2 regions of the Flavobacterium plurextorum genome follow, and region 2 is predicted to be linked to the other one. Evidence: riboswitches for the same ligand, from Rfam matches in the RefSeq annotation. Region 2 holds a riboswitch; the other holds the start of a gene.
The links. Region 2 has a riboswitch for cobalamin ahead of NLG42_RS00480 (TonB-dependent receptor plug domain-containing protein). Riboswitches for the same ligand answer to the same signal wherever they lie in the genome.
Positions count from the first base shown of each region.

Region 1: linked by a shared signal. The riboswitch ahead of NLG42_RS09545 (TonB-dependent receptor) and the one ahead of NLG42_RS00480 (TonB-dependent receptor plug domain-containing protein) in region 2 are both predicted to bind cobalamin.

Region 1 is NZ_CP100442.1:2,142,772-2,158,142, reverse strand. Features, by position in the region: gene NLG42_RS09590 (hypothetical protein) at 1-217, opposite strand, end outside; gene NLG42_RS09585 (hypothetical protein) at 210-1,970, opposite strand; gene NLG42_RS09580 (hypothetical protein) at 1,963-2,934, opposite strand; gene NLG42_RS09575 (AAA family ATPase) at 2,922-4,514, opposite strand; gene NLG42_RS09570 (AAA family ATPase) at 4,539-5,534, opposite strand; gene pnuC (nicotinamide riboside transporter PnuC) at 5,521-6,096, opposite strand; tRNA gene NLG42_RS09560 (tRNA-Glu) at 6,726-6,797, shown strand; gene NLG42_RS09555 (hypothetical protein) at 6,892-7,191, opposite strand; gene NLG42_RS09550 (homocysteine S-methyltransferase family protein) at 7,496-8,446, opposite strand; cobalamin riboswitch at 8,669-8,906, shown strand; gene NLG42_RS09545 (TonB-dependent receptor) at 8,987-11,056, shown strand; gene NLG42_RS09540 (YncE family protein) at 11,090-12,247, shown strand; gene NLG42_RS09535 (PKD-like domain-containing protein) at 12,257-13,819, shown strand; gene NLG42_RS09530 (DUF4494 domain-containing protein) at 14,058-14,606, shown strand; gene NLG42_RS09525 (ArnT family glycosyltransferase) at 14,955-15,371, shown strand, end outside.
Region 2 is NZ_CP100442.1:84,633-100,003, forward strand. Features, by position in the region: gene cobT (nicotinate-nucleotide--dimethylbenzimidazole phosphoribosyltransferase) at 1-1,249, shown strand, start outside; gene NLG42_RS00470 (adenosylcobinamide-GDP ribazoletransferase) at 1,274-2,065, shown strand; gene cobC (alpha-ribazole phosphatase) at 2,050-2,586, shown strand; cobalamin riboswitch at 2,653-2,857, shown strand; gene NLG42_RS00480 (TonB-dependent receptor plug domain-containing protein) at 2,885-4,738, shown strand; gene NLG42_RS00485 (YncE family protein) at 4,744-5,790, shown strand; gene NLG42_RS00490 (S41 family peptidase) at 5,864-7,351, opposite strand; gene NLG42_RS00495 (RNA polymerase sigma factor) at 7,509-8,018, shown strand; gene NLG42_RS00500 (hypothetical protein) at 8,005-8,466, shown strand; gene NLG42_RS00505 (DUF4252 domain-containing protein) at 8,483-9,010, shown strand; gene NLG42_RS00510 (DUF4252 domain-containing protein) at 9,108-9,644, shown strand; gene yiaA (inner membrane protein YiaA) at 9,809-10,207, shown strand; gene NLG42_RS00520 (S41 family peptidase) at 10,342-11,730, shown strand; gene carB (carbamoyl-phosphate synthase large subunit) at 11,780-14,635, opposite strand; gene rpmH (50S ribosomal protein L34) at 14,782-14,943, opposite strand; gene NLG42_RS00535 (hypothetical protein) at 15,109-15,371, shown strand, end outside.

The sequences.
Region 1 (15,371 bases), 2.1 Mb from region 2:
TTGCCAGCCAATGATTATCTTTAATAAGATTTAAATCAGTATTTGTTGGTATGTTAAATTCAGTTCGTAAAAAATCATTACTTACAATTCTGTATGTATCGCAAATTAAGGCTGTTGAATTCAATCCATCTTTAAGAAGAAGATCCGAAGACTTTAAAAAGCTGTCTGGACATTTTCTTAAATAGGTCACTAGTTCAAAAACATCATATTTAGACATAGGCATAATTTTGTTGTGAAAACTCTGATGCAAATTTCAAAAGTTCAGCTTCGTTTGTGACATAATATACTTTCCAACCCATTTTTTCTAATCGTATTACTAAATCTTTTTGGTAATCTGGATAAGAATGCAAAACCATAGTTCCGTGCCCGCCAGCATTTTTTAATGCAATTTCGACCAATTCCCAGTGTGTTCGTTTCGTTTGTGTATCAGAATTTAACATGCTGAATATATCATTGTCCGTAACGATTACAATATGTGATTTTTTATTTGGTTTTTCTCCAAACGGTTTTCGCAATCGCTCAATTCCGTAGGCATAACCAGTTCCCAAATAAGAGGTTAAGGTAGTTAGCAAATCTGTTTCATCAGAAATAAAACCATCTGTTTCCAAATAACTTCCAGGTTCACCAGATAAACAACCCATAACGGATGCTCCAGCACGTAAAGCAGATAATCCAATGATTGTTGCTGCGAGAACCGGCCATGAAAAATTTTCTTTTGGATTCATCATCGAGCCAGAGCAGTCTATCCCCATATATACATCTAAAGGTCCTTCTGAAATATTATTATCAGAGTCTGCACCGTAAGTTCTCTTTTGAGTGGTTAATCCAGGGATAATTGCAGGCGATAAAATAGCCGATTGCAGCCAGTCTACTTCTTCGATGGCGTCTCCAATATCCCACGTTTCCAATCCTTCTGGTAAATCCATAGAAACATTTTCTGAAGTCTCTACAGGAAAATCAATCAAATGAGATAAAGCAATTTCCTTATAATAAGCATTAACCAAACTCTGCTCATCAGCATTTGGGTTGACTTGCTGCATTAAGTCGATATAATTTCCCGGACCCATATATCCGTTTCTTGGTCCAAATCCGCCTTTTTTATTTTCGTCTAAACCTAAAATATCGTTGTTTTTCTTGCCTCCGTCTTCTTTTAAACTAATCGCTTCTTTTCGCATATCGACTATTTCATCATAGCCTTCTAAATCAAGTTCAGTCATGCCCGAAATATCCATAGCTCCTTTGCCTGCATCTTCCGCATCTAATAGTATCAAAATCTTTTTACGTGCATCTTTAAACGTTTTGTCATCCATTAAATAGGGATATAACATTACAGCAAATCTTCCGCCGCCATGAATCCAGCCTTTTGAATAACTTCTAACCAAAGAAGCTAATAATGAAGCATCAGCATCTATTTTTTTACTGTGAAATGATAAATTCACTGCTAATTCACCGCGTTTCAAACGCCATAAATATTCATAAGTACGCATCATTAATGTCCATAATTCAGAAAAATTATCTTCTGAATTAATCGCTTTATAAACTTCTGAAATTTTTAATTTATTGACGCGTTGTAATTTATCATTGATTAAAAAATCAGTATATAAATTTGATACCATAGGTGCTCGATCCTCAATACCGGGTAAAGCAAAACGAATTCGATTCAGCAAAACAGCGTTGTCGTATAAATTTGCAGGTGCAAAAATATGATGACCTATTTCGTGTGCCAATACCTCAACAGCGTAATCGGCAATACCGCGTTCTGTAATTTCTTCTAAGTTTATAACAATGCGATGATCTGTTAACCGAATCATTGCAAAACTGCTCGAAAGCCCTTCTTTTTGAGCTTCCTGATGCGACAAACACCAAATAGGTTCTTGCAGGCGCAGCAAAGGATTCCACTCCAGTTTTGCCTGCTGCCAGCACGATTTCCAAGCGGCTAATGTTTCTTTTATTTCAGATTGATTATGCATTTCCAAGACTGAATAAGTATAAAAAATAGGAATTTTGCAACGTTAAAACCAATGTGTTTTCTGTTGTCGCAAAAGATGAAATCTTTCTTGTATCAATTTTTTCGTTGCCTTTTCCAAGCCATTTCTCCAAGTTATCTAATCGACTAGAATTTGATAAAATTAGAGATGCATCAACAGAATTTGCAGGAACCAAAACTTTTCCAAATTGGTCTGCAAAAAGTGCGTAACTGCTTTTCGAATCGGTTACAAATATGTTCCCATCAATTTTTGCTAGTCTCGGCGGATTTTCAAAAAATCCATCTGTATCTTTAAAACCGCCTTGTACGCCTTCAAATTTTGCTTTTTCATTCGCCCAAGGATTTTTAAAAAGCTGAATCGAACTTTTGTCTGAACTTATCGCGTTACGAACGATTTCTTGCAGATTCTCAGAAAGTTCTTTGAAATCTGTGTTTAAACGAATCCTCAAATGCGCCAAACCAAATCTCCACGCATAAATACGTCCCACAATTTTAAAATCCTCAATAGTTTTAATCTCAGAGCTGCTGATCTTGATTAGATTACACCAATCTATTATTTTTTCTGGTGCATATATATGCAGATTAAAAAGAACGTCATTTAACAATGAAATTACTTTTACAGGAAATTTCACGACCAAGTTTGGCATTTGCGCCATTAACAGCCAAGCCTCTTTGTATTCGTCTTTATAGCGAATTGCAGATCCGTTTCCAATTAACTTCAATGATTCTTGATAAAGTGCTTTTACGATTTCATGAATTTTTTCTGGAGCTGAATTTAAAGCAGTTGTTTCTTTTACAATTGGTTCAACAACTTCTACCATCCAACCCGTAATTACATGAGCAGGCAAATTGCCATATTTCATTTCGCTCTCATTGTACCATCGATTGTACAACGTGCTTTTTTCGCTTAATTCTGCAATAAGTGGTTGAAAGCTTATTTTTTCCATTGCAGCCATCTTTTGTAATTGGTATAACGTTGATGCAGATATTTTAATTTCAAAATATCATCTGCTCGGTAACCGTACAGCTTTTTCTCTTCAGACCACTTTTGCAGCTGCTTTTCAATACTTAAAAGTCGATTATCAATTTCTTTTGAAGATATATTTTCAAGACCTTTTTTAAATTCCTCTTCAAATCGGTCAACTGGATCATTTCTATCCAAATCCTGACTCACATATTCATCGCAAGACAAATCGAATAAGTTTCGCAGCCACACAATTCGATCTACTCTGTAAACTTCATTGCCTATCTGATCGAAAAATGGAGATTCTAAATGCGGCGTCAAACTATCGTGTAAAACAAATGGCAGGACTTGTCTAATATCTTCTAATTCTACTTTTCGATTTCCTCTAAAATAAGCCAATGCTTTAGAAAACATTAGTAAAGTCATAATTTTTCTAACAGACAAACCATTCTTTGCCTGCGAACCTAAATCTTTAATCGGATCTTTTCCTGTCTCTTTCCTAAAAAGAACACGCATATCCATACCAGATAATTTTGCCGTGTCTTTGGTCATATATTCTAGTCGGTTAGATGCGGGTTCAAAAAACTCAAACTGGCGGCAGAAAAACTCGATACGTTTACGTAATTCCGGATCTATTTGAATACCTCTAATTTGTTTATTTACAGTTGTTAACTCTTCTTCGGTAAAAATAATTTCTTCAGGAATTATTGCTTCGGGCTTAAAATTGAGCTCGATGCGCTGCAATAAATCCTCAACAAATCTTGTATTAAAGTGCATAGCTCTAATAACAATATCAATTCTATCTTTTAAGGCTTCAATAACCTGATAAGTTCCTCCGCCTGCATCATCGTTAGCCGTTAGATACCATGCACCATCAGGACATTCATAAATCTGATCAAAAATTTCAGCGTAGTTATCGGCCAGTACAGTTAATAAAGCGGATTGCGTTCTGGTTGGAATTCGATTATATTCATCAATAATTTTCACTCTCATGCCTAACCATTTTCGCCAAGCAATTCGAATATCCGAAGTCTTTTCGGCCTTTACCATATCCGAAGGCAATGGATGTCCTAATAAATCTGAAATCGTCATTTGAGGCTGACCATGCTGAATGGCTCTCATTACATCTTTATTATCATAGCCAGCCAGTAAACCCATCAAAACAGAAGTAGCTGTTTTTCCGCGACCTGGCCCTCCAACAATAAGACATTTACCTCTTACGGCTAAATTTAACAGAGGCATTAATACAAAACTAGAATAGCTTTGATCTGTAGTCAGATAAACGGGCACTTTACTGTCGCCAAATAAAAACTTTTTAGGATCGCTGTCATTAAATTCGATATCATAATACGGACTTATAATGGCTGTATTAGCGATCCAAAAATACGCTTGGCGCAATTTCTCATCTAAAGTAATTGCATCACTTGATTCATTTTGAAGATCATCAGTTGAATAAAGATCTTCGACTTGAAATTTATTATTGCTTTTGACATCTTGCGGATTCGTAGGTGATTCTGGAACTTTCTTAAAAAATCCCATCGTTTTATTTAATAAATCAGACATAGCTATATTTTGATTCTAAGTTATTTAAAATTTACAATTCTCTGAGGCAGATAATACTTTTGATACTTGTTCAATTCGTTCATCGATAGTACCACTGAGCATATAATATTTAAGATTTCTATTGTTTAAATCTTCTATTATTTTTTGCTGAAATTCCTTTCTTTTCACATCACCAGATCGATCCCAAGTGTCATCATAAGGAATATCAGTATCGCAGACAAAAATAATATCGTGCCTGTTCTCTGCTGCTTTTGCTAAATTTTCTAAAGCTGCAAGTGCCGTTCCATGATAATCCAGCGAAAACAAATAGGTCGTAATCGCATTAGTATCTGAGAACAAAATTCGATTTGACTGCAGCACAAGCGCATCTTCTCTTTCAATGTGGGTTTCAGCAATTTTTAAAAGATCTTCTAAAGTTAGTCTTTTATTTATTTGATGCTTCTCCCAATATTCTCTTCCGTATTCAGGCATCCATTGGGTATCAAAATGGAAAGCCAATTTTTCTGCTAACGTGGTTTTTCCAGTTGATGGAGCACCAAGCAATACCACTTTTGTTATCAGATCTTTATAAACTATGGGATGAATAAATTCCTTATTTTCAAATGAATTTTTTCTAATTTTTGTGGCAGAGATTGGAATAATATTCCGACTAACATCAACTTGCCTATTTATCGCATTCAGCGCAATACTCATGTGCACGCCGTAAGGCTCACTCGAGTAAAAATGCGAAATAGTACGATTACCTAAAACACTTAAAACATAATCTTCCTGAATTTTCATAATCTCTGGTGTATAACCAGTATCATTTGGCGAATTGACACCTTCGATGACTACAATTTTCGGGTATATTTCACGTATCCAAGCTGCTCTGGCTGCCAAAGCAATATTTATTACTGGATCATCATAAATTAACACTATTAATTCATCAACTTCATTAACAGCCGTTTCTATTAATAATTGATGTCCTTTATGAAAAGGCGCAAACTTACCTAGTGTTAATCCAACTTTATGCTCGCTCATATTCAAATTCTTCATTATAAACTTTTCTCCATTCTAGATAACCAATTACTGCCATAATTAAAAAAAGCACATATAAACCTGTTGTAAAATACAAACCTTTGTACCAATATACGCCTATGGCAACTACATCTACAACTATCCAAAACATCCAAGAATGCAATACTTTTTTAATCATTAAATATTGAGCAACAAGACTTGCAATGGTTATAAAAGCATCTTCGTAAGGAAAAGATGCATCGGTTTTTGTCTGCATTATATAACCTAAACAAAAGGATAATAAAATGGTTGAACCAATCCAAAACGCTTCATTTTTTATCAATGTTATCCGCAATGTACTGTGATTTGAACCGCCATATTTCCAATTATACCAGCCAAATACTTGCAGAAAAACATAAACAACATGCAAAATCATATCTGAATATAATTTGGCTGTGTAAAAAATAAAACAATATAATATTACTTGAAGTAAACCAAAATACCAACACCAGATATTTTGTTTAATAGTAAAATAAACGGCCATAAAGCCGAAAAACGCGCCAAATATTTCTAAAGTTGTATCCATAATTGGGTATAAATATATAATAATGAATCAAAATTTTAATTGATAACGAATAACATTTGAACAATTCGCATCTCTTTCTTTAAGCACTTTTTTAACTGCTGCTGCTTTTTGAACAAATTAGAATCATTAACCCTCTTATTGTCTGTAAAATGTAGATTTTAAAAAGATAAAAAATTACCAAAAGCGATTGTGATCATAAATTATAAAGAGCATAATTAGTACAAGCAATTATAAGAAATTAGAAAAACAGATCCATCAGTTTTTGATGTGTTCTTTCAAATTATGGACGAAGAAAAAACTATTCGATTGTCTAAAAAAGGAGGTTTTGACATTTATTTTTGGCTGAACTTTTCAAAAAAATCATGAAAAATCCGCAAGAATATTCTTTAAAAGCAAATATTTTTAAATTTTATTGAAAATATTTATCCGAACAAAAATCTGCTTTATCTCATTATTTAGTGCAAAATAACCTGTTATTAACCAAACAAATACATTTTAACTAACTTATTCTGTTTGCCGATTTTTATTTTAAAATGTGTTATTTTCAGCATAACTGAAAAAAAAAATTTCCGAAATCCTTTTGTGTATTTTAAAAATAGTTGCATTTTTGCACCCGCAATAGCAAAACAGGTCCGTTCGTCTATCGGTTAGGACGCCAGGTTTTCATCCTGGTAAGGGGGGTTCGATTCCCCCACGGACTACAAAAAGCTTCAGAGAAATCTGGAGCTTTTTTTTTTACTTTAGTTTGAAGTCCGAAATCAGACAAATATCTATAAAGCTTTTTACAAAAACTTTTTAAACGAGCGAAGATTCTCCAGCAAACTGTTGATTGATTTTATCCAATAGTTCAAATTCGTCTAAAGGAAATAATTCGATAACGTGTTCTAATACTAATCCAACATTAATTGAGGAATTATTATCATTTTCAAGTCCCAAAACACACAATTTCAACATATTATTAATTATACAACCGAGCTCATAATAGGTTGAAAATTTGGTTTCTGTTTTAAATCCTTCGTTATTGCCGCTTGCTCTTTTTAAAACTCTGAAATACTGCTTTATATCCTCTAAACTTTTAGTTTCTTTCGTCTCCATTATTTTTTCTGTATTAGTTTTTAACTCAATTCAAATTTTGATGTTTTTTTTCAATATTTGGTTATCTTATACGATAACATCAAAAAAAATAAACACATAGAAACATAGATTTTATATGCTTGATAAGGGGACAAAAAGAAACTCATTTCTTTCGCATAGATAGTCCCGATTTCGGAACTTCGGGACGGGATGTATTTAGACAAGTGAAACGCCTTTTTTAAAGTAAGAAATCTATACTTTTATGTGTTAAAATATAGTGCAATCAAAGAGATAAATTATTTCTATTTAGAATTATAAAGCTGTTTTAAATTACTTTCAATTGCTTTACAATCTCGTGAATATGTTCTTCATCAGTTCCGCAGCAGCCGCCAAATACATTTAAGTGACTAAAAGTATCTTTTAAGTGTTTGTATTCTTTACCCAAATCTTTAGGAATTCCGCGGTCTAATTCTGTGGATTCGTCTAATTGGGCATGACTTTTACAAGATGCATTTGCTCGAAAACCTTTTATTCTTTTTACCCAATTTTCATTTGCGTTCTCTTTCAGTTCGTTTACAAAATGCGTAGGATGCGCACAATTTATCATATAATACAACGGCGGAATATTTACACTTTTGTCTACTTTTTCGATTGCCTCTTTTAAGCTCATTCCAGTTGGCAGTTTTCCATCGGTTTCGACTGTAAACGAAATAACTACAGGCAAATTAACCGTTTCTGCGGCTTGAACAATACCAATCACTTCTTCGATATAATTCATGGTAAGCGCCGAAACAAAATCAACAGGCAATTGGCTTAGAACTTTTATTTGTGCCAAATGATATTGCTTTGCTTCTTCGGCATTCATACAATTATCAGGCACATAACCGTCGCCTCGAGGACCAATGCAGCCGCTTACAAGAATAGATTTTACAGTATTCGAAAATTCTGTTTTTAAATCTGATAACAGCGAAACTGCTTTTTTATTCAACTCAAATAAGGAATCTTTTGAGTATCCAATTTTTTCAATCCAATCTGGATTTGCGCGCCAAGTTGGACTTTCTAAAATGAAATTGGTTTTATACTTTTCGGCAATTTTTAAATACCGAGAATAATAGTTTTTCATACTTTCACGCCCTTTTTGATCTTTTAATATATCAAAAGCTGCAAAATAAGGCAGATCAAAACCTTCAAGAAAAACCAATGTTGTTTCGAGTCCGCCATCGGTTAAAAACAAATCTTCAGATTCGTTTGGCAGTGTATTTTTAGTCTTTTTCATCTTCATCGCATTAAACACAAACAATTAACAATCAAACAAATAACACCATAAATATACAAAATTTCAGTTTCTTTAAATAAAAAGAAAAATCAAGCATTTTCTCTTTTTAAGAATATTTTCAGAGCTGTTTTTTAGTTTTTTATCACCTTAAGTTTCAAAAAGCTACAGAATTCCTAAAAAACTTTTTTTCAAAAACATAACCATAACCATAAAGAGTTTATTTACTTTTGCACCCGCAATGGTTTAACTGCAACTTTTCAAGGGCAGTTAACGAAGAGGGAATCAGGTGCAAATCCTGAACAAGCCCGTTACTGTAAATTCCATGCAACATTTTGACAGATTAGGAGAGCTTTTTTTGGCTTTCGAAATCAAATCTTTTGCCACTGCATTTTCATCAAATGTGGGAAGGCGGCTCAAAATGGGAATAAGTCAGGAGACCTGCCACTGCATATAATTTTAGGCTCTCGCGGACCAGAGTTTTAAAGACAAACACATTTATCAAACTAAACATTTGATTTCATTTTTTCCGTTTAAAACTATTTGTCACAAATAGACTATTTTGCTATGCACGTATGTAAAAACAGGTATTCAGCCCTGCTGCATTGTGGATTATGTGCCTTATTATGGATTTTATTTATTAATCCGATTTTGGCGCAGGATAATCCTAAAACTAAAGAGCGAGACTCTTTAAAACCACTTGTGTTAAACGAAGTGATTCTAACCGCAAGCAAACGCGAGTTTAGGATAGAATCGCCGATGCCTGTTCAGATTTTATCGGGTAAACAGCTCGAAGCGCTAAACAGTCTTTCGGTTGCGGATGCGGTTCGTTATTTTTCGGGTGTTCAATTGAAAGATTACGGCGGAATTGGCGGTTTAAAAACCATAAACGTTCGAAGTTTAGGAAGCGCTCATACGGCAGTTTTTTATGACGGAATGACGGTTGGAAATGCACAAAACGGTCAAGTTGATTTAGGAAAATATTCTTTGGACAATATTGAAGCTATCGAACTTTATAATGGTCAAAAGTCTACAATTTTTCAGCCTGCACGAGGTTTTTTTGCTTCAAGTACACTTTTACTTAAAACAAAAATTCCTGTTTTTGAATCGGGTAAAACCACAAACATTAGAACTTCTTTTAAAACTGGATCTTTTGGATTAGTGAATCCTTCTGTTCTTTATCAGCAAAAAATAAGTTCTAAAACAGCACTTTCCTCCAATATTGAATGGCTTAAAGCCGATGGAAAATACAAATACCGCTATCAGAAAAAAGACGGTTATGATACAACTGCAGTTCGCCAAAACGGAGATATAACTGCACTTCGGGCTGAATTGAACCTGCATACCAAATTTGGCTCGAACGCTCTGGCAAACATTAAGGCTTATTATTACGATTCTGAACGAGGACTTCCGGGCGCAATTTTAGCCAATAGATATGAGCATGTGCAAAGACAATGGGATCGCAATTTTTTCATTCATGGTTCTGTACAGAATTCCTTTTTCGAAAAACACGAAATGCTTACCAATGTAAAATTCAGCAGAGACTACAGCCGTTATATCGATCCTGATTATAAAACGCTTGAAGGTGCATTGGACAATAAATATTATCAAAACGAATTTTACGCTTCGGTTGTCAATCTCTACACTATAAAAGATTGGTGGAAAATGTCGCTTGCAGCTGATTTCTCCATTAATACGCTTGATGCCAATTTATACCGTTTTCCCTATCCTACCCGATATTCTTATTTAGGCGTTATTTCAAGCGAAATGCATTGGAAACGACTTGATATTCAAGCCAATTTACTTGGAGCTTATATCGATGAACAGGTTAAATATTATCAGCAAGGCGATAGTCAGCACGTTTTCTGTCCTGTTATATCAGCTTCTTATCAACCTTTTACGATAAAGAATTTCAGAGTTCGAGCGTTTTACAAAGAGTCTTTTAGAATGCCTACTTTCAATGATTTGTATTACACTTTTATAGGCAACAGTTCTTTGCGTCCAGAATTTACAACGCAATATGATATGGGAACAACTTACAGTATTGAGCCTAAAAAAATGCTGCAATCGGTATCATTTCAAGCCGATGTTTATTACAATCGTGTAAAAGATAAAATTATCGCAATGCCGTCATCTAACCTTTTTAGATGGACCATGATGAATTTGGGCGAAGTTGATATTCGCGGCTTAGAACTAAACACCAATTTCGTTTTTAAATTTCCGCAGCAAATATTTCTAGATTTAGGCTTAAGCTATACGTATCAAAAAGCAATCGATATTACTGCAAAAGGAACAACTTACGGCGACCAAATTCCTTATACACCAGAAAACAGCGGTACAATAACCTCATCGATCAACTGGAAAAACTGGAATCTTAACTACAGTTTTATATATACCGGCGAGCGTTACAGTCAAAAAGCAAACATTCCTGTTAATTATGTTAAACCTTGGTACACAAGCGACATGGCTCTTATTTGGAATGGAAAGTTCTCAAAAATCCCTGTAAAATTAAGTGGCGAAGTCAATAATTTATTCAATCAATATTATGATGTGGTACTCAATTTTCCTATGCCGGGCAGAAACTATCGATTAAGTCTTTCTCTAAATTTTTAAAATAAAACAACAACACTAAATAAATTCTCAGCAATGAAAACAAATTTCAAATTTTGGCTTTTACTCGCTTTTGCGGCAGCAGCTTTTCAAGGATGTCAGGAAGATGATCCTATTATTCGAGAAGAAGTAGAAGTTTTACCGCCCGAAACTGTTACAACCGTACAAGGTTTTTATCTTTTGAACGAAGGAAATATGAACATGAATAAAGCTTCATTAGATTATTACGATTATGAAACCGGAAGTTACAAGCGTAATGTTTATGGTCAGGCAAATCCTGATGCGAGTTTAGGTTTAGGCGATGTAGGAAACGACATTGGTATTTACGGTTCAAAATTATACTCTGTTATCAACAATTCAAACAAAATTGAAGTTATGGATGTTGTTACCGCAAAACGCCTTAAAGTAATTGATGTCAAAAATTGCCGATACATAACTTTTGCCAACGGAAAAGCTTACGCAAGCGCCTATGACGGTGAAGTACAATTGGGAGAAAATTCGCCAAATGGTTTTGTTGCCGAAATAGACACCACTTCTCTTTCGATCACAAAAACGGTGAAAGTAGGCCGCCAGCCCGAAAAAATGGCTGTTGTGGGCAATAAACTTTATGTTGCCAATTCGGGAGGATATAGTCCGCCAAATTATGAAAGAACGGTTTCTGTAATCGATCTAAAAACTTTTACCAAAATAAAAGATATTGATGTTGCCATAAATCTGCACAGACTTGAAGCTGATGAAGATGGAGATTTGTATGTAAGCTCTCGCGGCGATTATTATGATATTCCTTCTAAACTATTTGTAATTGACACCAAAACAGACCGCATCAAAAAAACTTTTGATATTGCCTGCTCCAATCTTACTATCGTTGGTGATAAAGCTTATATAATTGGATCTGAATTTAATTACAGCACTTTCGATTATATCATAAACTACAATTTGATTAATGTTAAAACCGAAACTTTACTTACAGAAAGTTTTTTACCTAAAGCGGTCAGCGACGAGATTAAAACACCATATGGACTTGCAGTTGATCCTGTTTCTCTAAATGTTTTTATAACAGATGCAGGAGATTATGTTTCTCCCGGAAAATTGTACTGTATTGATAAAAACGGAAATACAAAATTCACGGTTACAACAGGAGATATTCCAGCACATTTTGCCTTTAAAACAAAAAAAACAATAATTAATCCATAAATTTTAAAAATGAAGAAAATTCTACTTGCATTGTCAGTTGTCCTGCTTCTTTCGGGCTGTTATAAAGACGATATTAATGATCTAAAAAATGATGTCAATGATTTGAAAAGCCGAATGGCACAATACGAAAACCTGCTTGATGTATTAAACAAAAGGTTGTATGTGGTAAACTACGAAACTAAAGACGGAAGTTATGTAATCACAATGAGCGACGGATCTAAATTAAATGTCCGCAATACCTCATCGTTTATAAAAATTGGCGAAAACGGAAACTGGTGGATCGATGGTGTTGATACTGGAAAATCTGCCAAAGGTGAAAGCGGAGCCAAAGGCGAAGCTGCAAAAATTACTATTGGAGCTAACGGAAACTGGTTTGTTGATGCTGTAGACACTGGCGTTTCTGCTTCTGGTCAAAAAGGAAAAGACGCTGCAGAAATTACGTCGGTTGCATTGGCAAACGGAATTATGACTTTTACTTTTGCAGATGGTCGTACAATCAGCATAGTTGCAAGCGCTCCAGAAATTACACTGCCAAATCCAGCTGGTGGTTTTGCTGTAGATAAAATGCAATGGTTTAAAGTTCAGCCTCAATTAACAAACGCTGCAAATGCCACTTCTAAATGGATTGTAAACAGCCAAGAAGTTGCTGCAACGACTGATTTATTCTATATTTTTAGTGCTGCAGGAACTTACAATATCGAGTTTAAAGCTAAAAATGGAGTTGGCGAAAGCTCTAAATCTTTCACCGTTACAGTTGCCGAAAAAGCATATTTAAATAAAATTACACGTGTTTTTGACTTCTTTCCTGCTCCAGGACAATTTGTAAATGCTCTGCCTGCTGCGACTGCCACAGATACTGACGAAACAATGCGTGTAAAAGCCGAAACAGCTTTAACAGCAGGAAACATGATCAGTCTTGGAGGATTTGGAGGTTATGTGCAATTTGGTTTCGACCATACGATTATCAACAAAGAAGGGAATGATTTTGTAGTTCTGGGTAATGCATTTAATGATTGGGCTGAACCAGGAATTGTTATGGTTTCATACGATGCAAATGGTAACGGAAAAGCGGATGATGAATGGTTTGAAATTGCAGGTTCTGAACACAATAAAGCGACAACTATCAAAAATTACGAAATGACGTATTATAAGCCAGAAGCTGAGCCAACTAATCCGAATGAACCAAATTACATTCGTTGGACTGACAATCAAGGACAGACTGGTTATATAGCAAAAAACCAATTCCACAAACAAACGTTTTTCCCTTTATGGAAAGGAAACACTGTAACTTTTAAAGGAACTTTCTTAAAATCTAATATTTACGATAAATCTGGCGGAAAAGGAAACAACTGGGCAAATCCTGCTTACGAATGGGGTTATACTGACAACTGGGCTAATGCTGATGTAAGAGGTCAAATCGATATAAGCTGGGCTGTAAACGCTAAAGGAGAATCTGTAAAACTAAAAGGAGTTGACTTTATTAAAGTTTACAATTCTAACCGTGCTGAAGGCGGATGGCTTGGAGAAGTTTCAACAGAAGTTTCAGGATTTAAAGATTTAAATTTACCATAATACAGCATTCTTATTTTTTGAATAAAGGAAAGTCTCAGAATCTCTGAGACTTTTTTTTATGCCTGAAAATCTTTCTAATCTGCGGCTGAGAAATAATTACGCTTCTAAAGCTGACTTAAAAACAAAACACTCAATACTTTACCTAAATCACACTCAAATTGTGAATATCTATTTGTGTATTTTATGAGTTTATTTTCCTGTAAAATCTATCTTTGGCATCCTTAAAAAAATTAAAGAGATGAGCGCAATTTGGTACGAATGCAAAGTAAAATATAGAAAAACAGATGAAACTGGAGGCCAAAAAGTACTAACAGAACCTTATTTGGTAGATGCAGTATCTTATACAGAAGCTGAAAGAAGAATCAATGAAGAAATGGCTGCTTATATAAGTGAAGAATTCAAAATCACGAACATAAAAGTGGCAAATTACGCTGAGATTCATCCTTTTGAAAACACAGATCGCTGGTTTAGATCAAAAGTTTCTTTGATCGCTTATGACGAAGAAAGCGGAAAGGAAAGAAAATCGAATATGTATATGCTTATTCAAGCAAATGATGTGAGAGAAGCTTATGACAATACGATTCATGTTATGAAAAACACAATGGGAGAATATTCGATTCCTGCCATTTCTGAATCGCCAATTATGGACGTTTTCCCATACTTCAGCGGTGAAGAAGGAGAAACTGAAATGCTGGAAAGATTCAATGCTCTAAAAGCTTCTAAAACTGTAAAACCAGATGAAGAAACAATAGACCACATGGAATTTGAAACTGCATCGGAGGAATAAATTTATTAAACTCCAAAAAATTAAAATTACAAATTAGCTTCAGAGAAATCTGGAGCTTTTTTTTTATCAGCCAACACAAAATTTAACACATTGTCCCGATCACGATCGAGATAGATTATCAAATTAAAAAGAATGCAAAAAAAAGAGAAACACATTTCTTTCTCATAGAAAAGCTATGTGTTTTTTTAAAAAGTAAAACCCCTAATTTTAGGTTGCTATAACTATGTTTCTATGTGTTAAAAATAATTACACGCAACGCAGTTCTATTAATTATAAAATTAAAATAAATCATATATTCGTTATTACAAAACTGATCTAAAAGCACTTGCACACTAAACCAAAAACTCCATGACAAAAAAAACACTTGTTTTAATTGGATTTATCATTTTAAAATTTGTTTTACAGTACACGCTTTTAAGTCCGGAATATGATTTACAGCGCGACGAATATTTACATCTCGATCAGGCGCACCATTTGGCTTGGGGCTATTTATCTGTTCCTCCCGTTACTTCATGGTTTTCTTATCTTATATTTCAACTCGGAAATTCCATTTTTTGGGTCAAGTTCTTCCCTGCCCTTTTTGGCGCACTGACACTTTTATTTGTTTGGAAAACAATTGAAGTTTTAAAAGGAAGTTTTTATGCATTGGTTCTTGGTGCAATATGCATTTTGTTTTCGTCTCTTTTAAGAATAAATATGCTATATCAACCCAACTCGCTGGACGTTTTGTGCTGGACAATGTTTTATTATATCGTAATTCAATAT
Region 2 (15,371 bases):
GGGCTGGGTTTCGATTATCAATTATTATCAATTTAAAAAAATTCTTGACTTACCAGATAATATCGAACCGCTTGGGTATTTCTGTATTGGAAAACCCGCAACAAATTATAATAATCAGCCAATGTTACAGCAATTACATTGGAAACAAAAATCTGAAGCTCCATTTTGTACTGAAATCGACAAAATACAGAAATCAAATTTTCTTGATTTAGATTTAAAACAACAAAATAGCACTGAGATCAAAACAGATTTCAGCGCACTCCTTCAAGATAAAATAGATTCAAAAACAAAACCTATAGGCGCTTTAGGAACTTTAGAAACCTTAGCTTTTCAAATGGCAACCGTTTTTGAAACCTTAAATCCAAAAATAATAAATCCAAATATAGTAGTTTTTGCCGCTGATCACGGCATTGCAAATCATGGCGTTAGTGCTTACCCGCAAGATGTTACCCGCCAAATGGTTACTAATTTTCTGGAAGGCGGAGCCGCAATCAATGTTTTCTGCAGTCAGAATAATATTGATTTATCTATCGTAGATTCAGGTGTAAACTATGATTTCCCAACGAATGCAAAATTGATAAATGCTAAAATTGCAAAAGGAACTCAATCTTTTCTTCATGTTCCAGCAATGAGTGAAACCGAAGTGCAATTGTGCCTTGAAAAAGGAAAATCGGTTGTTGATGCGATCGCCAAAACAGGTTCAAACTGTATTGGTTTTGGTGAAATGGGAATTGGGAATACTTCGACAGCATCTGTATTAATGAGCCTTTTAACTAATTTACCAATTGAAGAGTGTGTTGGAAAGGGAACTGGTGTTGAAGACGAAAAGCTAATTCAAAAACAAAATTTGCTCAAAAGTGCCATTCAGAATTATTCTGGTCAAGCCGATTTAAAACAGCAACTGGCATATTTTGGCGGTTTTGAAATTTTACAAATTGCCGGCGGAATGCTCGCAGCTTATGAAAACAAAATGCTCATTCTAGTTGATGGCTTTATTTGCAGTACGGCTTTTTTAATTGCTTCAAAAATAAATCCTGACATCAAACATAATGCTGTTTTCTGCCATTGCTCTGCCGAAAAAGCACATATAAAATTACTAGATTACCTAAATGCAAAACCTGTTTTAAATCTAGATTTGCGCTTGGGCGAAGGAACCGGCTGCGCAGTCGCTTTTCCGATTTTAAAATCGGCGGAAGCATTTTTAAATGAAATGGCTAGTTTTGAAAGTGCAGGAGTCAGCCGCAAGTAAACTCCAAATAAAAATTTATTTTAAATGAAAAAAGAACTACACATCTTCTTCACCTGTTTGATGTTCTACACTAGAATTCCTTGTCCAAAAAACATCAATCATGATCCAGATTACTTAAATAAAGCAACGCGATATTTTCCATTTATCGGTTGGATTGTAGGAACAATTTCATTTGCTTTTTTCTATATTTTTTCTCTTTTCCTATCAACAGAAACGGCAGTTATTTTTGCCATCATAACTTCTGTATTAACAACTGGAGCTTTTCACGAAGATGGATTTGCTGATGTCTGCGATGGATTTGGCGGAGGATGGACTAAAGAAAAAATCCTCATGATTATGAAAGACAGCGCAATTGGAGCTTATGGAGCAATTGGATTAGTTTTACTTTTTTTAGCAAAATTTAAATTGCTGACAGAATCAATTTCACTTTTTACAAACAGTAATTCTTATTTATTAGTTTTTTTATTATTTATTTCCGCTCATTCTATAAGTCGTTTAGCCGCAATTAGTATTATTTTCACGCATGAATATTCTCGAGACGATGCTTCAAGCAAAAGTAAACCGATTGCTAAAAAGCATAGCTGGAAAGAAATTTTCGGATCTTTTTTCTTCGGATTGATTCCTTTGCTGGCACTCTCCTATTTCAATTCTAAATTTCTTTTAGCTTTAATTCCTGTTTTTATTATGCGTTATTTTCTCGCTAGATATTTCCAAAAATGGATCGACGGCTATACAGGAGACTGTCTTGGCGCAACACAGCAAGTTTGTGAAGTTGTTTATTACTTAAGCTTTCTTTTGATATGGAAATTTATTTAGTTCGTCATACTGAAACGGTCTGTGAGAAAGGAATCTGTTACGGGCAATCTGATGTTGATATTGCTGCTCCTTTTGAAATGATATTCGAAAACATTGTTTCACAACTACCTTCAGAAGCTCTCATTTTTACAAGTCCGTTAAAACGCTGTGTTACTTTAGCAAAATACATTCAAGCAAAAACCAAAGCAATTTCATATCAAGAAGACGAGCGTTTAATGGAAATGAATTTTGGCGATTGGGAATTGAAAAACTGGAATGAAATTCCACCAGAACAATTAAATCCATGGATGAAAGATTTTGTAAATATTAAAGTTCAAAATGGAGAATCGTTTGCTGTATTACACGAAAGAGTTGCAGACTTTATAACAGCACTTATCTCAAAAAAAATAAAATCTCCAATCGTTATTACAGCACATGCCGGTGTAATCAGAAGTATTTTATGTCACCAGACTTCACTGCCGTTAAAGGATGCTTTTCAAAACAAAGTAGACTTTGGACAGGTTATAAAAATCGAATTATAAAGTCCTTTTGTTTGCATTTTAATCTGAAAAGCAAAACAAATTTGAATTATCATTATTTTTAACTTTATATTTGCAGCAAATTAAGGTTGTGTTTTATTATTAACACATTAAAAGGGAATCAAGTAAAAATTCTTGAGCTGTACCCGCAACTGTAAGCTTTGTTCTGAAAAGAATGCTTGTTGTAAACTACAAAACCACTGTTCGCCACGGCGAATGGGAAGGTAAACAACAAGACGCAAGCCAGGAGACCTGCCTTTGTAACAAATATCGAGCTCTCGGGAAAAAGAGTGTAGAAATTATGACTTTAAAAATACGCTTTGCTTGTCTTTTCTTATTGTTGTGCCAGAGTATTTTGGCGCAAAAAGATTCTATTAATAACCTGAAAGAAGTTCTGGTTTCTGATGCTAATCTTAAAAAATACTCCAATTCTCAATCCGTTTTAAAACTTAATGATTCCATTATAAGTAAAAATGAAGCTTTACTTACTGATTTGTTAAATTTTAATTCAACTCTTTACTTTAAAGAATATGGCCGCGGAATGCTTTCTACGGTTTCTTTTCGAGGAACTACTTCTTCGCAGACTGCAGTAATCTGGAACGGAATTAACATTAATTCTCAAATGAACGGAAGCACTGATTTCAACACAATTTCAGGTTCTGATTATAATTCTGTCAGTGTAAAAGCAGGCGGCGGAAGTGTTATTTATGGCAGCGGTGCAATTGGAGGAACTGTGCATTTAAATAATGACATGAGTTTTTATAAGCGTTTTGAGAATAATTTAAGATTAGACTACGGCAGTTTCAACACGATTGGAATCAATTATAAAACCAATATTTCTAACGAAAAATGGAGCGCTCAAATTGGTTTTTCGAAAAACAGCTCAACAAACGATTATAAGTATTTAAATCGATATACTTGGAGAGGTGAACAACGCTGGAACCAAAACGGACAATACGACGTTATTACAATGAATGCTAATGTGGGATATAAAATTAATGCCAAAAACAGCTTAAAATTATACACTCAGACTTCAAACACAGATAGAAATACTTCTTTAATTACTGAAACAGAAACTAAAAGTAAGTATGTTAATGGTTTCAACAGAAACTTATTAGAATACGATGGTAATTTTGGAAAACTTACTGCGAATTTCAAAACGGCATATATTTTTGAAAACTATCAGTATTATGCTGATAATTCAAAAAATCAATATACATACGGAAAAACGGAGAGTTTTATTTCTAAAGCTGATTTGGGTTACACTTTGTTTAAGTCGACTCAGATAAACGGAATCGTAGATTATAACAGAACAAAAGGTTACGGAAGCGGTTTTGGAGATAACACTAGAGAAATTGGTTCGGCTGCTTTACTTATAAAACAAGATTTTTCGACTGACTGGAAGAATGAATTTGGTATTCGAAAAGAATTTACAGACAATTACAAATCTCCTGTTTTATTCAATCTTGGATCTTCTTATCAGTTTAACAAATTGTACAATTTAAAACTGAATTTATCTCGAAACTTCAGAATCCCAACTTTCAATGATTTATACTGGGAACAAGGCGGGAATCCTGATTTAAAGCCAGAAAGCTCTTATCAGGCAGAAATTGGAAACGTTTTTACTTTTAAAAACATTTCGTTGACACAGACTTTTTATTACATCAAAATTAAAGATTTGCTGCAATGGGTTCCGGGTTCAAATGGTATTTGGACACCTCAAAATAGAGATAAGGTTAATAGTTATGGTGCCGAAACTTTGTTGAGTTGGAAAAAACAGTATGGCAAAAATATCTTTGGTGCAAATGCTTCTTATGCTTACACTGCTTCTAAAGACGAAGAAACTAAAAAACAGCTTTTCTTTGTTCCTTTTAATAAAGTGACAGGTTCCGTTTCTTATTCTAGAAATAGAATCTCTGCTTATTATCAATTTTTATATAACGGATTTGTTTACACTAGAGCAGATAACAATCCAGACGAAATCATAAAAGATTATACCTTATCCAATATTGGAATCGATTATGATTTTAAATTTCTTGACTCCTTCAAACTTGGCATTCAGGTATTGAATATTTTCAACGAAAATTATGAAAGTCTTGAGGACAGACCTATGCCGGGTCGAAATTTCAACATGTATTTAACTTTAAAATTTTAATAATTATGAAACTTAGTAAATTACTTTTAATAGCACTTGGTGTTTCCTTATTTGTGTCTTGTTCTAATGACGATGATGACCAGCCAAAAGGAGAATACGACAACGGATTTTTCATTTTAAATGAAGGAAGTACAGGACAAGGGACGGTTTCTTTTTCTAGTGATAATTTTAGTCTTTTTACAAAAGATGCTTACACTGCAGCAAATGGATCAGATTTACTTGGAAAATACGCTCAAAACATTTTCTTTAACGGAGACAGAGCTTACATCATTGCTGGTGGTTCAAATGTTATAAATGTAGTAAACAGATATACTTTTAAATTAATCGCTAAAATCGACAGCGGACTTGCTAATCCAAGATATGGTGTTGTAAAAGACGGAAAAGCTTACGTTACTAATGCAAATACTTACTCGTACATTAATGCTGCCACTGGCGATACTGATGATTACGTTGCTGTAATTGATTTAGCGACAAACAAGGTAGAATCAAAAATCGAATTGAATGCTACTGCAAACAGACTTATTCTTGAAAATGGTAAATTGTACATTACTGAACCAGATGCGAGCGATAAACTTTTGATTGTTAATATTGCAACTAAAACTGTAGAAGCTCCAATAACAATTGGAACGAGCGCTGATTCAATTGAAGAGGAAAATGGTATTCTATACATATTAAGAGCACCTTGGGGTGGAGCAAGCAGCGAAATTGTAAAAGTAAAATTAGCAGACAAATCTGTTTCTAAACTTCCATTCCCTGCAAGTTTAGAAAAAGCTGGATATTTAGATATTTCTGATGACAAAATTTATTATACAGTAAAAAATTCTGTTTTTGTTATAAACACTTCTGCAACTGCAGTTTCTTCAACTCCAATTTTCAATGCTCCTTCAGTTGCTAACTTATACGGTTTTGCAGTTAAAGACGGAAAAGTTTACTTGGCAGACAGCGGTAACTACAAAGTAGACAGTAAAGCATACATCTATAACTTGACTGGAACTTTACTAAAAGAATTAACAGTTGGTATTGCACCAAATGGTTTCTATTTTAATGATTAATTCTTTTAGAATTTGTTATTAGTTTTTGGAAAAAAAATAGGCTTTCATCTCTGAAAGCCTATTTTTTTTACTTCTATTTTAAAGTCCTCATAAATTCTTTTGGAACATTCTCTAAATACATTTCATTTCGAAGTCCATTTATTTTTTTAGAATTGCTGATTTCAGGTAAATCGAAACTGTCGTCGGTTTGGATCTTCTTAGCTGTTGCTCCTGTTATTTTTGAAATCACTAGATTTAACAACGGCTCCGTTTTATCTCCTAATATCCCCAAATGAGTACCTGGCTCATCCTTTATAACAACCTTTTCATTTAAAGGAAAGGTTGGTGATAATCCTTGTGTATAATCTCCAAAATCAGCGGCATTAGCAATTTTAAAAACCAACGGCTGCATAGCATATCTATGATTTGGATTCACCTTTGTCTTTGTTAAAGTTGGAGAATCATAAACCGTAAACGAACCCACATTTTTACCTGTAGTAATTTCGCCTACCTGAACAACTTCAATATATGGTTTTAGTCCGTTTATAACCAATTCGCTTGCAGATGCTGTATTTGCTGTGGTGATAATAAATACTCTCGCTAAGTTTAAACTATTTATTGCTGCACCATCAATACTTTTTACAAATCTTTCATTCAATAGCTCTAAATCATCGGCTGTCATACCGGCCATCAACTTAAAATTATATTGTCTTTTCGAAAATATTTTCCCTTCAAACTGTCCGGTAATCATGCTGGCTAAACGTGTAGAAGATCTTACAGAACCTCCGCCGTTATATCTTAAATCTAAAACCAGATCCGTAATTCCTTTTAAGTCGCCAAAAGCCTGGTTTAACTTGGCATCATATCCTGCATAAAATCCATTATACATTAAATATCCTATCTTGTGTTCTCCAGATTCAATCACTTTATTAATAAGAATAGGATTTTCTTCTAAAGTTGTTTTAGACAAGGAAACCGTTTTTCCATTCAATACAAATGCCGATCCGCTAAAATCAGCTAGATCTAACGTATAATTATCATTACTTAATAAAGATTGATAATTTGAAATCGTAAGTTTAGTTCCGTTTATACTCGTAAACAAATCTCCTCTTTTAATATCTTTAGTCGATGCATTAGAATTAGGAATAACATAACGAACATAGCCCACTAAATCATTAGATCCCTGAGCAATTCTAGTAAGTTTAAAATCTAAACCATTATTTTTTGAAATTCCGTTAAGCTCCTGTTCTAAAACTGTATAATCATCAACAATCCAGCTAAAACGATCAATTGCATTACCATTTGGGTATTTGCTTATTGGTTTATTCAACAAATCCTGAAATAAATCTTCCGGTCTTGAATAACCCGCTAAATAATTTTCTAAGTCCGCTTTTGTCGCAAAACGATCATCGGCTAAATTTGGCACATCAGCCTGCCACAAATAAACTTCATTCAATCCTCTCCATACAAAATCATTAACTTGTAAATGAGACGGAGACATAACATCGTCCTGATCTTCACAAGATTGCAAAGAAAATGCAAGCATACACAAGAGAAGTGCTGATCTTAGAATTGTTTTCATAAAATTTGGTTTCGGCATCATTATAAAATACTAACGTAAAAATACTATCTTTAGTTTTAAGTAGTATTCTTTTTTTATAAAAAAAATACAAAGTCTTTGTAACAAAAATAATCGTGTCTCGTCTTGACTATATAAGCTAACGAATAACCTTTAATTTATGAACCAGAATGTGTTTATAGAATTAGTAAATCCTTTTAAAGACAAAGTTTTTCGTCTGGCAAAACGATTGCTTACCAGCACCGAAGAAGCAGAAGATGCTGCTCAGGAGGTAATGGTTAAATTATGGAATAAAAAAGACGATTTAAGTGCTTATAATAATGTTGAAGCATTGGCAATGACAATGACTAAAAATTATTGTCTTGATCAGTTAAAATCAAAAAGAGCCGGAAATCTAAAAATTGTTCATAATAATTTTACCGATCGTGAGCCGCAATTGGATAAAAAACTGGAAGATTCAGACAGTTTAGAGTGGGTTGAAAAAATAGTAAACCAACTCCCTGAACAATTGCAAATATTACTTCAATTGCGAGATGTCGAGCAATATGAATTTGATGAAATTGCAAAAATTGTCAATATGAATGAAACAGCGATTCGAGTAGCACTTTCAAGAGCAAGAAAAAAAATTAGAGAAGCAATGATTAACACACACAGTTATGGAATCAGATAAAATAGAATATATATTAGAAAAATACTTCGAGGGAGAAACAACTATTGCCGAAGAAAATCAATTAAAAGAATATTTTTCATCATCAAATGTTGCGCAGCATTTGGAGCAATACAAACCGCTTTTTGGTTATTTCTCTCAAGTAAAACAGCAAAAATCGACGCAGGAAATTCCACTACAAACTAAAAAACGAAATGTGGCGTGGTTATCGATTGCTGCTTCGGCTGTTGTTTTACTCGGAATTGGAGCTTATTTTTTGGTAAGTGAAAAAAATGCAGCTCCAGTGGTTGCAGCACAATCAGAATTAGGAACCTATGATAATCCGGAAGAAGCGCTGAAAGCGACTCAAAAAGCTTTGGCACTATTATCAAACAATGTTAATGTAGGTATCGAAAGTGTACAATACATTAATGAATACGAGCAATCAAAAAACAAAATCTTTAAACAGTAATTAAATTCAATCAAAAATGAAAAATCTTATCATAACACTAGTATTCGCCTTTGTAACAAATGTATTTTATGCTCAAGGCGCTTTTGACAAATTTGATGGTCAGGACGATGTCACTTCAGTAATCGTAAACAAAAAAATGTTCGATTTAATGAGCAAAGTAAAAGCTGACCCAACTGACAAACAAACACAACAATACATTAATCTGATTAAAAAATTAGATTATTTGAAAGTGTTTACAACAAAAAATCCAAAAATCGAAGCTGATATGAAAGCTTCTGCTGATAAATATATTAAAACAGCTGGTTTAGAAGAACTAATGAGAGTAAATGACAGCGGTAAAAATGTACGCATAATGGTAAAATCAGGTGCCAGCGATACACAAATTAAAGAGCTGCTAATGTTTGTTGACGGTGCAAAAAATGACGAAACTGTCTTACTTTCTCTAACTGGGAATTTTGACTTAAACGAGATTTCAGTACTTACAGACAAAATGCAGCTTCCAGGCGGTTCTGACTTAAAAAAAGCCTCTAAAAGCAAAAAATAATTGCAAAATCACCAGTAGTAAAAAGTTTGTGCAAACGAACATTTAACAATCAAAAGGTGATAACATACATGACCTATAAAAAATAAATTCAACATAGATGAAACTCAATGTTTTTACCTCAGCCCTTTTAGTTTTATTGACTTTAGTAAGTTGTAATTCTGAACCTTCATTGCAAAAATATTTTGTACAAAACACAGACAATAAAGATTTTATTGCTCTCGATGTTTCCTCTAATATTTTAAATTTAGACAAAGCAAAATTATCTGCTCAGCAAAACGAAGCTCTAAAATCATTTAACAAAATGAACATTCTAGCTTTTAAAGCAAATGACAAGAACCAAGCTCAATTCGAAACTGAAAGAGCAAAAGTCAAAGCTATTTTAAAAGATCCAAAATACCAACAGCTGATGACGTTTGGTTCTGGTAAAGACGGCGCTTCTATAAGCTATGTGGGCACGGATGAAAACATTGAAGAGTTTGTTGTTTTTGCTAATCGAAAAGAAAATGGTTTTGCAGTAGTTCGTGTTTTAGGAAAAAACATGAATCCAAACAATATAATGACTTTAATGACCGTTCTAAAACAATCAAATATTGATTTGGAACAGCTAAAACCTTTACAGCAGCTGGTTAAATAACAACTACATCTTACTTTAAAAATAAAAAGCTCCATTACGGAGCTTTTTTATTTTTAACAATTAAGAAGATAAAACTGAATAATCTTTAGATTCTTTTTCGTATATATTATACGAATTTAATTACATTTGCCTTTAACCAATACATTTAATAAATTAAAACAAACATGGTACAAAAAACATCAGTTGCCTTTATAGCGGCATCGTGGGTAGCTCTTGGAGCTGGAACAATTGGATTTATAGTTGGGCTTGCAAGAGCTGAAATGCTTTTAAACGAGAAAGGATATTACTTTACTGTATTAATGTTTGGTCTATTCGGAGTAGTTTCATTACAAAAAAGCGTTAGAGATAGACTAGAAAATCTTCCTGTTACAAATATGTATTACGGTATATGCTGGTTTGGAACGCTTTTATCAATTGCTTTATTGACCATCGGATTAGTAAATGCGACTATCTTACCAAGCGAAAAAGGTTTTTATGCTTTTGCTTTTCTACTTGCTTTATTCGGTGCCATTTCCGTACAAAAGAATACAAGAGACAATATGTCGTACGAAAAAAGCGAATAACAAAAAATAATCAAAACAAAAAAGCTCCAATTTTATTGGAGCTTTTTTGTTTTGATGCAGCTCAGAAAAGGTTTTAGAATATTTAGGTATATTTGATAAGCATCACACTATCCTAAACCAACACCAAAATCAACATGAAATCAATTCTTCCATACCTCTTTCTTATTCTGACCTTGTTTAAAACAGATATTTATGGTCAGAAAAAAATCAATGATAATTTCAAAAAAGAGACTATTATAAAAATTGACACCTTGTTAAATGAAAACTATGTATTTCCTGATCAGGCGCAAGCAATAGGCAGACATTTAAAAAAGAAACTAAAAGAAGGAGCCTTCAAAAAGTATGAAATCATAGACTCTTTTGCAATTGCTTTGACAAAAGAAATCAGGTTTGTAAATAACGACAAACATTTAGGAATATGGCCTGCATTTGTTCCTAAAAAGCAAAATGAATCATTAAGTAATGATTATCAACTTTACTTAAAAAATTACACTGATACCCGAAAACAAGCAAATGGATTTAAAGAGACAAAAATAATAGATGGAAATATCGGTTATCTCGACATCAGCTTTTTTCTTTCAGAAACCGATAAGACAATTGATTCCTATATGAATCTTTTATCAAACACAGATGCTGTTATTATCGATTTAAGAAATAATGGCGGCGGCAACCCTAGAACAGTAAATTATTTGTGCAGTTATTTTCTTAAAAATCAATTATTGATCAATACTCTATATTTTAGAAAAGGAAATCGAAGTGACAAAATTTTCACTCGTGAGGTCAACGGAAAAAAAATGATTGACGTTCCTTTGTTTATACTTATAAGTTCAAAAACTTTTTCTGGAGCTGAGGAATTTAGTTATGACATGCAGACTCAAAAAAGAGCAATACTAGTTGGTGAAACTTCTGGCGGTGCTGCTAATCCAGGAGAAGTTTTCAAAATAAATAATGACTTAGAAATTTTTATACCAACAGGAACAGGCATCAATCCGATAACAAATACAAACTGGGAAGGAATTGGAGTTATTCCGGAAATTAAAACCTCTCCAGAAAAAGCTTATGATAAAGCCGTAGAATTAGCAAGAGAATCAGCACAAGAATATCGCAGTAAAAAAAATTCAGAATCAAAACTTTTATATGAAAAATTACAAAGTATTATTGACAAAAACGCCCAATTATCAGCAGTAGAAAACAAAGACTCTGACATAGAACAACAAATAATTGAGATTTTTAAAACGGGAAATTCACTAAATTTATTCAGCGAGAATGATATCAACTTTTTTGGCTCGCAAAACATCAAAAAAAATCCTTTAATTGCTGAACTGATTTTAAAAAGTAATATTATTATTTTTCCAAAATCACCTATTGCCTACCTTAATTATGCTGATATGCTTGAAATAAACGGTAAAAAAGATTTAGCTTTAACTCACTTTGCAAAAGCTATTGCTTTAGCAGAAGAACAAAAAGCCCCCTATCTTGAAGGTTTAAAAATGAGATATGAAAAAGCAAAGAATACTAAATAACAAAAAGCTCCAATTTTCATTGGAGCTTTTTTTATATTAGAATTTGAGATTATTTACTCAAATACATTTTTCTTCTAGAGTACAATTCGTAGAATTGATCGTCTTTTAAGTCATCAATAAACAAGATGCTTTCTCCAGTTGACTTCATTTCTGGTCCTAATGCTTTGTTTACATTATGGAATTTACTGAAAGAGAAAACCGGTTGTTTGATTGCAAACCCATTTAATTGCGGGTTAAAATCAAAATCTGTCACTTTACTGTGTCCTAACATTACTTTTGTAGCGTAGTTCACATAAGGCTCACCATAAGCTTTTGCTATAAATGGCACCGTTCTAGAAGCTCTTGGATTTGCTTCGATGATGTAAACTGTATCGTCTTTTATAGCAAACTGAATATTGATTAAACCAACAGTTTTCAAAGCTCTCGCAATTTTTTCTGTATGATCTTTTATTTGCTGCATTACAAATTCTCCTAAGTTAAAAGGAGGCAAAGTAGCATTACTATCTCCAGAGTGAACTCCGCAAGGTTCGATATGCTCCATAATTCCTATGATGTAAACATTTCCGTCAGCATCACAAATTGCATCTGCTTCAGCTTCGATTGCCCCAGCCAAATAGTGATCTAAAAGCAATTTATTTCCTGGAATCGTTTTCAGTAAGTTGATTACGTGCTCTTCTAATTCTTTTTTGTTGATTACAATTTTCATTCCCTGACCTCCTAATACATAAGAAGGACGAATCAATAATGGGAAGTCCAAAGTATCTGCAAGAGCAGAAGCTTCATCAGCTGTTTCAGCAATTCCGAATTGTGGGAAAGGAATGTGTAATTCTCTCAATAAATCTGAGAAACGTCCTCTATCTTCAGCTAAATCAAGTGCATCAAAACTAGTTCCGATGATTTTTACTCCGTATTTAGATAATTTTTCAGCCAATTTTAAAGCCGTTTGTCCACCTAACTGAACAATAACACCTTCTGGTTTTTCATGCTGAATGATGTCATAAATATGCTCCCAGAAAACGGGTTCGAAGTACAATTTATCAGCTGTATCAAAGTCAGTCGAAACTGTTTCAGGATTACAGTTGATCATGATCGTTTCGTAACCACATTCTTTTGCTGCCAAAACTCCGTGTACACAAGAATAATCAAACTCAATTCCTTGTCCAATTCTGTTTGGTCCAGAACCTAAAACGATGATTTTCTTTTTATCCGTAACAACACTTTCGTTATCTACATAACGCTCGCCGTTTGCTTTTTCGATTTCAGCCTCAAAAGTAGAGTAATAATAAGGTGTTTTTGCTTTAAACTCAGCCGCACAAGTATCAACCAATTTAAACACACGGTTAATATTTTGATCCATACGTAAAGTATGCACTTCACTTTCTAAGCAATTTACCATGTGAGCAATTTGTCTATCGGCAAAACCTTTTTGTTTCGCTTCTAGCAAAAGCTCTTTTGGAAGATTAGATACTTTATAGTTAGAAATTTCTTTCTCTAAAGTATAAAGTTCTTCGTATTGTTTTAAGAACCACATATCGATTTTTGTGATTTCATGAATACGGCTCAACGGAATTCCCATTGCAATTGCATCATAAATTACAAAAACACGATCCCAACTTGCAAAAGTCAGCTTCTCGATAATTTGTTCGTAGTTTTTATATCCTTTTCCGTCAGCACCTAAACCATTTCTTTTAATTTCTAAAGATTGAGTTGCTTTGTGTAATGCTTCTTGGAAAGAACGTCCAATTCCCATTACTTCACCAACAGATTTCATCTGAAGTCCTAAAGTTCTATCAGCACCTTCAAATTTATCAAAGTTCCAACGTGGTATTTTTACGATTACATAATCAAGAGTTGGTTCAAAAAGAGCCGAAGTTGATTTTGTAATTTGGTTTTGCAATTCATCAAGGTTGTATCCTAAAGCCAGTTTAGAAGCAATTTTAGCAATTGGGTAACCTGTTGCTTTTGATGCTAATGCAGATGAACGAGATACACGAGGATTAATTTCAATCGCAACGATATCTTCTTTTTCGTCTGGTGAAACCGCAAATTGAACGTTACAACCTCCTGCAAAATTTCCGATACTTCTCATCATTAAGATAGCGTAGTCACGTAATTTTTGGAAAGTTGTATCTGATAATGTCATTGCTGGTGCAACTGTAATTGAATCTCCAGTATGAATTCCCATTGGATCCATATTTTCGATCGAACAGATAATTACAACATTATCATTTTTATCTCTCAAAAGTTCTAACTCATATTCTTTCCATCCCATTAAAGCTTTGTCAATTAAAACTTCGTGAATTGGAGAAGCTTCAAGACCTCTTGTTAAAAGCTCATCAAAATCTTCTTTTTTGTAAACAACTGCTGCTCCAGTTCCTCCAAGTGTAAATGAAGGGCGAATTACAAGAGGGAAACCAAATTCCTGAGCAATTTCTTTTCCTTCTAAATATGAAGTAGCTGTTTTTGCAGGTGCAGTTGGCACATTAATTCTTTCTAAAAGCTGTTTAAACTGCTCTCTATCTTCGGTAATGTTAATTGCATTTACATCAACCCCGATTAATCTTACGCCGAAATCCTGCCAAATTCCTTTTTCTTCAGCTTCCAAACACAAGTTCAAAGCCGTTTGCCCTCCCATTGTTGGCAAAACAGCGTCAATTTGTGGATGTTCCTTTAGAATTTCAATAATCGATTTTGTAGTTAGTGGTTTCAAATAAACATGATCGGCCATGGTAGGGTCGGTCATAATCGTCGCTGGATTTGAGTTTATCAAGATAACTTCAATTCCTTCTTCACGAATTGAGCGTGCAGATTGAGATCCCGCATAATCAAATTCGCAAGCTTGACCAATAACAATAGGTCCTGAACCTATTATTAAAACTGATTTTATTGATGTGTCTTTAGGCATTTTGTATGTATTGTGTAGTTATTATAATGTATTCAAAAAACATTCACAGTGCTTTAGAAACTAGAATGTTACAAATTTATTACCGACAAGGTATAAAAAAAGGCGATACTAAAAAAGTAATCGCCTTATGTATGTTTATACAAACATTATTTTTTGTGTCTAGGCTCGCTAGAAACAGTTAATTTATGTCTTCCTTTTGCTCTTCTACGCGCTAGAACTTTTCTTCCATTCGCAGAAGCCATTCTGTCCATAAATCCGTGCTTATTTCTTCTTTTTCTTTTCGATGGTTGAAATGTTCTTTTGCTCATTGCTTTGTATCTTTAAATGGTATCTAATATCTCTTTTTCTGTTTTGGATATCCTTATTCCAAAACCGAGTGCAAATATACAAAGGTTTTTTTTTCTGGCAAGTACTTTAATAAAAATATTTTTAATTCATTTTACTATATTTGCAATCACAAATATACATCAATTATGTTTAATAAAATTATCAAACTTATTTTAGCTGGATTACTTGTAGTAGCTGGCATCTGGCAATTTACAGAAAGCAATATAGGTAACGGAATATTCCTTTTATTACTTACTGCAATTCCAATTTTTCTTTACTTTAAAAATGAATTTATCCTTTTAGCCTTCCTTAAATTAAGAAAACAAGACTTTGAAGGAGCAAAAAAATGGCTGTCTTATATTAAAAACCCTGAAACTGCATTAGTAAGAAAGCAACAAGGTTATTTTAA